DNA from 2 places in the Pseudomonas sp. 18-147 genome. Region 1 is predicted to be linked to the other one. Evidence: riboswitches for the same ligand, from Rfam matches in the RefSeq annotation. Region 1 holds a riboswitch; the other holds the start of a gene.
What was found. A riboswitch is a leader RNA that binds a small molecule or an ion and turns the genes downstream of it on or off. The one in region 1 is predicted to bind manganese.

Region 1 (5,352 bases):
CAGGCCCAGGGCTGGAGCTGGCACGCCGGCGAGCAGGCGCAGTTGGACGCCCGCTTCCCCGACCGTAGCCGTTTCGACACGCGCGCGCCGACCGGCGCCTGGACTTCGGCCGTTCTGTTCCTGCCCAAGTCCCGCGAACTGACCGACTACCTGCTGGCCAGCCTGGCCGCCCGCCTGCCCGGCGGCGAACTCTTCCTGGTCGGCGAAAAGCGCGGCGGGATCGAGCGCGCGAGCAAGCAGTTGGCCGCCTACGGCAAGCCCCGCAAACTGGATAGCGCGCGGCATTGCCAGCTCTGGCAGGTGCGTATCGAACAGGCGCCGGCCGAGCCCGACCTGCACGCCCTGGCCCAGCGCTACAGCCTGCCGCTGGCCGATGGCGAGCTGCAGGTGGTGAGCCTGCCGGGGGTGTTCAGCCATGGCCGCCTGGATCGCGGCAGCGCGCTGTTGCTGGGGCAACTGCAAGCCCTGCCCGGCGGCCATCTGCTGGACTTCGGCTGCGGTGCCGGGGTACTCGGGGCGGTCCTCAAGCGTCGCTACCCCGCCAGTCGCCTGAGCCTGCTCGACGTCGACGCCTTCGCTGTCGAGAGCAGCCGACTGACCCTCGCCGCCAACGGCCTGGACGGCGAAGTGATCGCCGCCGACGGCATCGACGGCGCGCCGCGCGAACTCGCCGCGATCGTCAGCAATCCGCCCTTCCACCAGGGCGTGCACACCGACTACCAGGCCTCCGAGCGCCTGCTGCAACGCGCCGCCGAGCACCTGGCGCCGGGCGGCGAACTGCGCCTGGTCGCCAACAGCTTCCTGAAGTACCCGCCGTTGATCGAACGCCACCTCGGCCCCTGCCGGACACTCGCCGAAGGCGACGGTTTCCGCATCTACTCCGCCCGTCGCTCCTGATTTCTGCCTGGAACCCTGTGAATGAAGCTTTTCCTCTCCCTGCCCGCACGCCCGCAGCCAGACCCTTCCATGGCCACCCGCCGGGAGGCCGCCGATGACTGACCTGAACGCCAGCCAGGGCCAGCAATTGCGGCGGGTGCTCAAGCCGCGCCACCTGAACATGATCGCCATCGGCGGCTCCATCGGCACCGGGCTGTTCGTCGCCTCCGGGGCCACAGTGGCCACCGCCGGGCCCGGCGGTGCGCTGCTTTCCTACGCCCTGATCGGGCTGATGGTGTACTTCCTCATGACCAGTCTCGGCGAGATGGCCGCCTACATGCCCGTTTCCGGCTCGTTCTGTACCTATGGCAGCCGGTTCGTCGAAGATGGCTTCGGTTTCGCCCTCGGCTGGAACTACTGGTACAACTGGGCGGTGACCATCGCCGCGGAGCTGGTGGCAGCGCAACTGGTGATGAGTTTCTGGTTCCCCGAGGTGCCGGGCATCTACTGGAGCGCGATCTTCCTGGGCATCATGTTCGGCCTCAACGTGATTTCCGCGCGCGGCTTCGGCGAGAGCGAATTCTGGTTCGCCCTGATCAAGGTAGTCACGGTGGTGATCTTCATCGGCGTCGGCCTGGCGACCATCTTCGGCATCATGCATGGCGTGGAGTCGCCCGGCTTCAGCAACTTCACCATGGGCGACGCGCCCTTCGTCGGCGGCTTCCAGGCGATGGTCGGGGTGGCGATGATCGCCGGCTTCTCGTTCCAGGGCACCGAACTGATCGGCATCGCCGCCGGTGAATCGGAAAATCCGCGGAAGAACATCCCGATCGCCATTCGCCAGGTGTTCTGGCGCATCCTGATGTTCTACATCCTGGCGATCTTCGTGATCGGCATGCTGATTCCCTACACCGACCCGAACCTGCTGAAGAACGATGCCAGCGACATCAGCGTGTCGCCCTTCACCCTGCTCTTCGAGCGCGCCGGCTTCGCCGCGGCGGCCGGGGTGATGAACGCAGTGATCCTCTCGGCGATCCTCTCCGCCGGCAACTCCGGCATGTACGCCTCGACCCGGATGCTCTACAACCTCGCCCTAGAGGGCAAGGCACCGCGCCTGTTCTCCCGCGTCTCGCGCAGCGGCGTGCCACGCAACGCGCTGTACGCCACTACCCTGGTCGGCGCCCTGTGCTTCCTCACTTCGGCCTTCGGCGACAGCACCGTCTACACATGGCTGCTGAACACCTCGGGCATGTGCGGCTTCATCGCCTGGCTGGGCATCGCCATCTCCCACTATCGCTTCCGCAAGGGTTACCTGGCCCAGGGCGGCCGCCTGGAAGACCTGCCCTACCGGGCCAAGCTGTTCCCCTTCGGCCCGCTGTTCGCCTTCGCCCTGTGCATGGTCATCACCCTCGGGCAGAACTACCAGGCGCTGGTGGGCGAACGCATCGACTGGATCGGCCTCCTCGCCACCTATATCAGCCTGCCGCTGTTCCTGGCGATCTGGCTGGGATACCGCTGGAAGAAGCGCGCACGCTTCGTTCGCTACCACGAAATGGACGTCAGCCCGACCAATACCTGACTCACCCTGCCGCCCAGCGATTCCTCGCGGATCGCTGCGGATGCCGGCACGTTTCCTTGCGATCAGGCTCCCTCGCCGCCCTCCCGGACGAAAGTTTCCGTCCCGGGCTTGCCCAAGCCGCCCGGCTTGGGCAGAATGCGCCCCGTCCTAGGGGAGTAGTCTCCCGCGAGCGCCGCACCGGCCTCGCCCGGCACGCGTCAACACACTTGGTCCGCAGACCATGGCGCGCGCGACCCAAGCCTGCCCAGACAGGCCAAGGGTTTGACAAGACCTATGACACGCACGATCTGACCCGGGGCGGGCAGATGGCGCGTGTCATGGTGATTGGTCGACCCGCCCCTTAGGAAGCCTGATGGAATCGCTGTTCGTCCCTACCCTCATCGTTGCCCTCGCGGAAATCGGCGACAAGACCCAGTTGCTGGCACTCCTGCTCGCGGCGCGTTTCCGCAAGCCGTGGCCGATCATCGCCGGCATCGTCGCCGCCACCCTGGCCAACCATTTCGCTGCCGGCGCGGTGGGCGCCTGGGTCGCCAGCTTCTTCTCGGAAGCCACCCTCAGTTGGATCCTCGCCGCCTCCTTCATCGCCGTCGCCCTGTGGACGCTGGTACCGGACAAGCTCGACGACGAAGAGTCCGGACTGAAGAAATACGGCCCCTTCCTCACCACCCTGATCGCGTTCTTCCTCGCCGAGATGGGCGACAAGACCCAGGTCGCCACGGTCATGCTGGCCGCCCAGTATCCGCATTTCTGGCTGGTGGTGATCGGCACCACCCTGGGCATGCTGATCGCCAACGTACCGGTGGTACTGATCGGCAACCTGGCCGCCGACAAGCTGCCGCTGACCCTGATCCGCCGCCTGGCCGCGGCCGCCTTCGCCGCACTTGGCCTGTACGCCGCCTGGCACGCCGCGCAATTGACCGGCTGGCTCTGAAGGACTGCGCCGCCGGGCCCGGGATGGCTGGGCGGCCAATGCAAAATGCATAGGAACGGCTACAGTTCAGGCAGGCACCGGATGCCTGCCCCACCACTCGCCCTCGAGAGCCGGAGATGCCCTCACACGACCTGAAACGACTCGCCCGCCATCACATCGAGCTGTCCTGGAACAAGGGCCGCATGGCGTTGGTGGAGCAGTTGCACAGCAAGGATTTCCTCTACAAAAGCTCGTTCATCGGCCGTCCCCTGGATACCGCCGGCTATATCCGCCTGCTGCAGGACATCCGCACGGCGATGCCGGACCTGGAGGTCGTGGTCGAAGACTGCATCGGCGAGGAACGCAAGGTGTTCACCTGGAGCACGCTGATCGGCACCATCGTCCGGCCGACCCTGGGCTATCCGGCCAGCGACAAGGTGCTGAGCATTTCCGCGATGGGCTTCTGGGTGTTCAACCCGCAGGGCCAGTTGCAGGAGCTGTGCACCATGTTCGACATGGAGAGCTTTCGCGCCCAGCTGGGACTGCAGACCCGACCCTTCGCGGAAAAAGCGCTGCCCTAGCCAACCGTCCTAGGCATTGAAATAGCCGTTGTCGCGGAACCAGTCGATGGCGCGCAGCAGGGTGTCGTCGAGGGCGGTGGTGGAGAAGAAGCCGAGTTCCTCGCGGGCCTTGCGTCCATCGAGGAACTGCCCGCCAGCCATCACCTCGATGGCGGTTTCGTCGAGCAGCGGCAACTGGCCGCTGACCCGGTAGCGCAAGCGGCCCAGGGTGGCCAGCGCGCGAGCCATGGCCATCGACATCGGCTGCGGCGCAGGCTGGCCGAGCAGCTCGGCGATGCGCCGGGTCAGGTCGGCCATTTCCAGGTTGTGCCCGGTCAGCAGGTAGCGCTCGCCGATACGCCCGCGCTCAAGGGCCATCAGCAGTCCGCGCCCGGCTTCGGCGGCATCGATGACGTTACGCTGGCCGGCGACGTAGTGGGTCATCTCGCCATTGCCGATGGCGGTGATCACGCGCCCGGTAGTCGGGCCGATGTCCAGTTCGCCGAGTACCATGCCGGGAATCCCGATCACCACCGGCAGGCCGTTGCGCGCCTGCTCCCGGGCCTGCTCGTCGAGCGCCCATTTGCACAGCACGTAGGAACTCTTGCCGCTCGGCAGGCTGTCGTAGAACAACCCCTCGTGGCCCGGTAGTCCCTGGGGATGGCGGGGCATGGCATATGCCGAACCGACATAGAGGATGCGCGGCACCCTGGCCTGCAGGCAGGCGGCATAGAACGGGTTGGTCTGGCCCAGCGCGCTGGCCACTTCCTCCTGCCAGCGGCGCGGCCGCGAAGGATAGTAGCCGGCGCTGAAGATCACCCCGTCGAGGCCGCGCAGGGCGCGTTCCAGGCCGGCGTGGTCGAGCATCTCGGCGACCCGGCACTCGGGCTCCAGATAGGCGAGACGCTGGATCTGCGAAGAAGGACGGTGGATCAGCACCAGATCGTGACCGGCGGCCCTGATGGCGCGCGCGGCGTGATGTCCCAGCAGGCCGGTGGCTCCGAGTACGGCGTATTTCACATGAGCTCCAGGGCGTGAGAGTGGCTGTTCGTCCACGGGTCCCGCAAGCGGGTCGGCCAGCAGTCTAGGCCGAACACCGGCGAGATACCAAACAGCAGGTTACGGAAATACACAACAGGCGTTTCCGATGGTAAGCCTGTCGGCGCGCCGGCCGCCCCCCGCGACCGCGCGCCCTGGCCTCACTTGCCGCGCCTGGCCTGCTGGTACAGCGGCATCACCTTGGGAATCGCGGCCTGGAGATTGGCCATCCGCGAACTGTCGGAGGGGTGGGTGCTGGTGAACTCGGGCTGGCTGGCGCCGCCGCTGGCCCTGCCCATCTTCTGCCAGAGGGTGATCGCCGCTTCCGGGTTGTAGCCGGCGCGGGCGGCCAGCTCGAGACCGATCAGGTCGGCTTCGTTCTCGTTGGC
Region 2 (5,352 bases), 3.1 Mb from region 1:
CTCCCTGGAACCATTGCTGGCCCGGCGCGGCCAGCCGACCTGCGTGCTGGCCAGCGGCGACCCGATGCTGTTCGGCGTCGGCGCCAGTCTCGCCCGGCAACTGCTGGCGACCGAACTGCGGGTCCTGCCGGCGCCCTCCTCCCTCTCGCTGGCCGCCGCCCGCCTCGGCTGGGCCCTGCAGGAGGTCGCCTGCCTGTCGCTGGTGGCGCGCCCGCTGGCGGCGCTGCAGGCACAGGTCCACGACGGCCGGCGCCTGCTGGTCCTCAGCAACGACGGCGACAGCCCGGCCGCCATCGCCCGCCTGTTGAACGCCCGTGGCTTCGGCGCCAGTCGCCTGAGCGTGCTGGAACACCTCGGCGGGCCGCTCGAGCGCCGTCTCGACGGCCTCGCCGGCGACTGGTCGCTGCCGCGCGCCGCCGATCTCAACCTGGTGGCGGTGGAATGCCGCGCCGGCGCCGGCGCCGTGCGCCTGCCGCTGACCCCGGGCCTGGCCGACGAGGCCTATCGCCACGACGGCCAGTTGACCAAGCGCGACGTCCGCGCCGTGACCCTGGCGCGCCTGGCGCCCTGCCCCGGCGAGCTGCTCTGGGACGTCGGCGCCGGTTGCGGCTCCATCGGCATCGAATGGATGCGCGCGCACCCCAGTTGCCGGGCGATCGCCATCGAAGCCAACGACGAGCGCCAGGAACATATCCGCCACAACCGCGACGCCCTAGGCGTACCGACCCTGCACCTGGTCGCCGGCAGCGCCCCGGAGGCGCTGCTGGAACTGCCCGAGCCGGACGCCATCTTCATCGGCGGCGGGGTCACCGCCGAGGGCGTGCTGGAAACCTGCTGGAAGCGCCTGCGGCCCGGCGGCCGCCTGCTCGCCAACGCGGTCACCCTGCAGAGCGAACGGGTGCTGCTCGACTGGCAGCAACGCCTGGGTGGCGACCTCACCCGCCTCGGCGTCGCCCACGCGCGACCGCTGGGCGGTTTCGACACCTGGCGCCAGGCCTTGCCGATCACCCTGCTGGAATTGCGCAAGCCCGCCGCCAGGAAGCCTCCCCGCGATGCGTGAGGAAACCCCCGAGCAGCCCGCGCCGTTGCGCAGCGGCTACACCACCGGCAGTTGCGCCACCGCCACCAGCCTGGCGGCGGCGCGCCTGCTGCTGGGCGGCACGATCAGCGACGCGGTGCAGATCGTCCTGCCCAAGGGCCAGCAGGTGCTGATGCGCCTGGAATTCTGCCGCGCCTGGGAAAACGGCGCGGAAGCCGGCACCCTCAAGGATGCCGGCGACGATCCCGACGTCACCCATGGCGCCCTGGTGTTCGCCCGGGTGCGCCTGAGCGCCGAGCCTGGCGTGCGCTTCCATGCCGGCCCCGGGGTCGGTACGGTGACCCGCCCGGGGCTGACCCTGGCGGTCGGCGAGCCGGCGATCAATCCGGTGCCGCGACAGATGATCGAACGCCACCTCGCCCAGCTCGCCGCCGAACGGGGCTACGCCGGCGGCTTCGAGGTCGCCATCGGCGTGGAGGGCGGCGCCGAGCTGGCGCTGAAGACCATGAACCCGCGCCTGGGCATCCTCGGCGGGCTGTCGATCCTCGGCACCAGCGGCATCGTCCGGCCGTTCTCCTGCTCGGCCTATATCGCCTCGATCCATCAGGGCATCGATGTCGCTCGCGCCAACGGCGTCCGTCACATCGCCGCCTGTACCGGCAACGCCAGCGAGGACGCCATGCGCCGGCGCTATGCGCTGCCGGAGATCGCCCTGATCGAGATGGGCGACTTCGCCGGCGCGGTGCTCAAGCACCTGCGCAGGGCGCCGGTGGAAAAGCTCAGCCTGTGCGGCGGCTTCGGCAAGATCAGCAAGCTCGCCGGCGGCCACCTCGACCTGCACAGCCGCCATTCCAGCATCGACCTGCCGCAATTGGCCGGCTGGGCCGCCGCGCTCGGTGCCAGCACCGCGCTACAGGACAGCATGCGCGCCGCCAACACCAGCCAGCAGGCGCTGGCCCAGGCACACGCCGAAGGCGTGGCCCTGGGCGATGCGGTCTGCGCCCACGCCCTGCGCTTCGCCCGCGGCATCGTGCCCACCGAGGTGGCGCTGGAAGTCTTCGCCATCGACCGCCAGGGCAACCTGGTCGGCCAGGCCTGCGAGGAGCGCCGATGAAGCGCCTGTTGCTGCTCGGCGGGATCGGTGAGGCCCTGGCCCTCGCCCGCCGGCTCGGTCCGGCGCATCTCTACAGCCTCGCCGGGCTGGGCAAGGTGCCCGGCGACCTGGCCTGCCGGGTCCGGGTCGGCGGCTACGGCGGCGCCGAAGGGCTGGCGGCGTTCATCGACGAGCAGGGCTTCGACCTGCTGGTGGACGCCACCCACCCCTACGCCGCACGGATCAGCCAGAACGCCGTGCGCGCCGCGCGACTGGCCGGAGTGCCCTGCTGGGCGCTGCGCCGGCCCGGCTGGCAGGCCGGGCCCGGCGACGACTGGCGCGAGGTAGCCGACTGGCGCGAGCTGATCGCCGCCCTCGCACCCTTCCGCCGTCCGCTGTTCACCCTCGGCCGCGAACCGCTGGAGCATCTCGGCCAGGTCCCGCCGCACCAGCACTGGACCGTGCGCTGCCTGCAAGGCCAGCCGGCCGCGCCGCGCGCCAAGGTGATCGGCGCGCGCGGGCCGTTCAGCCTGGATGGCGAACGGGCGTTGTTCGAGCGCCTCGCCTGCGACGTGCTGGTGAGCAAGAACAGCGGTAGCCAGGCCACCGAGCCGAAGCTCCAGGTGGCGCGGGAAATGGGCCTGCCGGTGCTGGTCCTGGCGCGCCCGGCGCTGCCGCCGGCGGACCGCGAGTTCGCCGACGGCGAGGCGCTGCTGACGGCGATCCGCGATTGGGAAAGCGCCTGAAGCGAACGCCCACCCACTCGCTGCGACCTGTCCCGCCTCCGTCTCCGGCGCCGCTCACGCCGCGCTGAGATGCTCGTAGAGAATGGTCGCGCCGACCAGGATCAGCACCACCCCGCCGACCATCTCCGCGCGCTTGCCGGTCACCGCGCCGAGCGCCCGGCCGAGCATGGTGCCGAGGGTGACCATGGTCATGGTGGCCAGGCCGATGGCACCGGCGGCGAGGAAGATGTTGACGTCGACGAAGGCCAGGCCGACGCCCACCGCCAGCGCGTCGATGCTGGTGGCCAGCGCCGTCACCGCGAGAATCCAGAACGAATGCTGGCCGGGCTTTTCCTGTTCCGTCTCATGATCCGCGCGCAGGCCGTTGTGGATCATGTGCAGGCCGAGCAGCACCAGCAGGACGAAGGCGATCCAGTGATCCCAGTCGGCGACGAACTGGCTGGCGGCCTGGCCAAGCAGCCAGCCGACCAGAGGGGTGATGGCCTCGATCACGCCGAAGATTATCCCGGTGCGCAACGCCTCCGACAGGCGCGGCCGATCCAGGCTGGAGCCCTTGCCGATGGCCGCGGCGAAGGCATCGGTGGACATGGCGAAGGCGAGGAAGATCAGGGAAACGGGATTCACGCGGATACTCCAGCCGGGCATGAGTCAACGACATGACCCCGCGGCCCGGCTTCGGCGCAGGAATGTCGTTGGTCTCACCAATCCGGTTGGATGCGCTGGCCATGGCAGGTTGCCAAGAATGTTGACCAGCGCGCCGTCAACGGGTGACGGCAGGCTACTCCCCAAGGAAGGCCGGCAGCATAGCAGGCCGGCGTGAAGAAAATGTGATGACCCGGGAAGCTGCGCCAGGGCGTGGGGTCCGGCGAAGAAAGACTGCACAAGCGAATTGTTATAGTATAACATTTTATTCAATCCAGATCGTTCAAGGCTTGACTGGAAACGGTGCGGATGTTCCCATCCGGCCCGTTCCAGGTGCCTCCTGCCGCCGCGCAGGAGGTGAAACGGGAAGCCGGTGCGTCACTTCGGTGATCAGTCCGGCGCTGCCCCCGCAACGGTAAGCGAGCGAAATCCTCTTCAGGCCACTGTGCTCCAGCATGGGAAGGCGAGGATTTCACGACCCTCGCAAGCCCGGAGACCGGCCTGCAACGCCCTGTTGGCACACCCGCGGTGGGCGGGAGCGAGCCGGTTGTTCGAGGCGCTGTCGCGCCTGCGATTTCCTGCGCGTTCCGTCCTGCCCGGTCATGAGATGGAACGCCCATGCCCCGCTTCAGCCGTTTGCGCACCGAGCCTTTCGCCCTCGGCCTCTCCACCAGCCTGCTGCTGGTACCGCCCGCCCTCGCCGAAACCGAGGAAGCCGCCCTCGCCCTGCCCAGCCAGTTGGTCAGCGTTCGCCAGGATCCCGCCGAACTCGACCACATCGACCTCGCCACTCCGGTCAGTGCCGGTTCGCGCCTGGGCCTCAGCGCCCTGGACACCCCGGCGAGCACCAGCAGCATCAGCGGCGAGGAAGTTCGCCGACGCAACAACCCCAGCGTCCAGGCCGCCGTTACCCGCAGCCCCGGCATCAGCTTCATCGGCACCCCCGGAGATGGCGGTACCGGCCTCTCGGCGCGCGGCTTCAGCGGCCATGCATCGGTGATGCAACTGTTCGACGGCACGCGCCTGTACACCGGCATGGGCACGGTGAACTTCCCCAGCGATCCGTGGATGGTCGAGCGCATCGACGTGATCCGCGGCCCGGCCTCGGTGCTGTACGGCGAAGGCGCCACCGGCGCGGTGATCAACGTGGTGCCGAAGAAGCCTTTCGCCGGCGAGATCCGCAACCACCTGCGCCTCGGCTACGGCTCCTACGACAACCGCCAGTTGGCCCTGGACAGCGGCGGCTCGCTGACCGACAGCCTCAGCTACCGGCTCAACCTGAACCAGCAGCAGAGCCACGGCTGGATCGACCGTGGCGACTCGCGCAACCTGGGCATCAGCGCGGCGCTGCGCTGGCAGGCCAGCGACGATCTGGCCTTCACCCTCGCCCACGACTATGGCGACCAGGAGCCGATGAACGACTTCGGCACCCCGCTGGTCGGCGGCAAGTACCACAAGCGCCTGCGCGAGAAGAACTACAACGTGCGCAACGACGTGCAGCGCTACAACGACCAGTGGACCCGCCTGACCAGCGACTGGAGCCTTTCCGACAGCGTCACCGCGAGCAACCAGCTGTACTACATCAAGGCCCGCCGCCACTGGCGCAACGCCGAAACCTACGAATGGGACGTCCCGCGCGAAGAGCTGTTGCGCAAGGACTACCTGCGCATCAGCCACGAGCAGGAGCAGATCGGCGACCGCCAGACCTTCGCCTTCCAGCACGCCCTGTTCGGCCTCGACAGCCGCACCCTGGTCGGCGCCGAGTACAACCGCATCCGCTTCCGCCTGACCAACAACATATCGCCCTATACCGATGTCGGCGGCGACTACAT

Region 2: it holds a riboswitch for manganese, as region 1 does, so the genes downstream of both, mntP (manganese efflux pump MntP) here and ACM0M4_RS26055 (TMEM165/GDT1 family protein) in region 1, are expected to answer to the same signal.

What each region holds. Positions count from the first base shown of each region.
Region 1 covers NZ_CP182296.1:5,496,929-5,502,280, forward strand. The annotation lists gene ACM0M4_RS26045 (class I SAM-dependent methyltransferase) at 1-897, shown strand, start outside; gene ACM0M4_RS26050 (amino acid permease) at 992-2,455, shown strand; yybP-ykoY riboswitch at 2,594-2,718, shown strand; gene ACM0M4_RS26055 (TMEM165/GDT1 family protein) at 2,808-3,386, shown strand; gene ACM0M4_RS26060 (nuclear transport factor 2 family protein) at 3,503-3,946, shown strand; gene ACM0M4_RS26065 (NAD-dependent epimerase/dehydratase family protein) at 3,956-4,981, opposite strand; gene ACM0M4_RS26070 (M48 family metallopeptidase) at 5,125-5,352, opposite strand, start outside.
Region 2 covers NZ_CP182296.1:2,369,410-2,374,761, reverse strand. The annotation lists gene ACM0M4_RS11440 (bifunctional cobalt-precorrin-7 (C(5))-methyltransferase/cobalt-precorrin-6B (C(15))-methyltransferase) at 1-1,060, shown strand, start outside; gene ACM0M4_RS11435 (cobalt-precorrin-5B (C(1))-methyltransferase) at 1,053-2,153, shown strand; gene ACM0M4_RS11430 (cobalt-precorrin-6A reductase) at 2,150-2,878, shown strand; gene mntP (manganese efflux pump MntP) at 2,933-3,502, opposite strand; yybP-ykoY riboswitch at 3,509-3,677, opposite strand; cobalamin riboswitch at 3,835-4,039, shown strand; gene ACM0M4_RS11420 (TonB-dependent receptor) at 4,139-5,352, shown strand, end outside.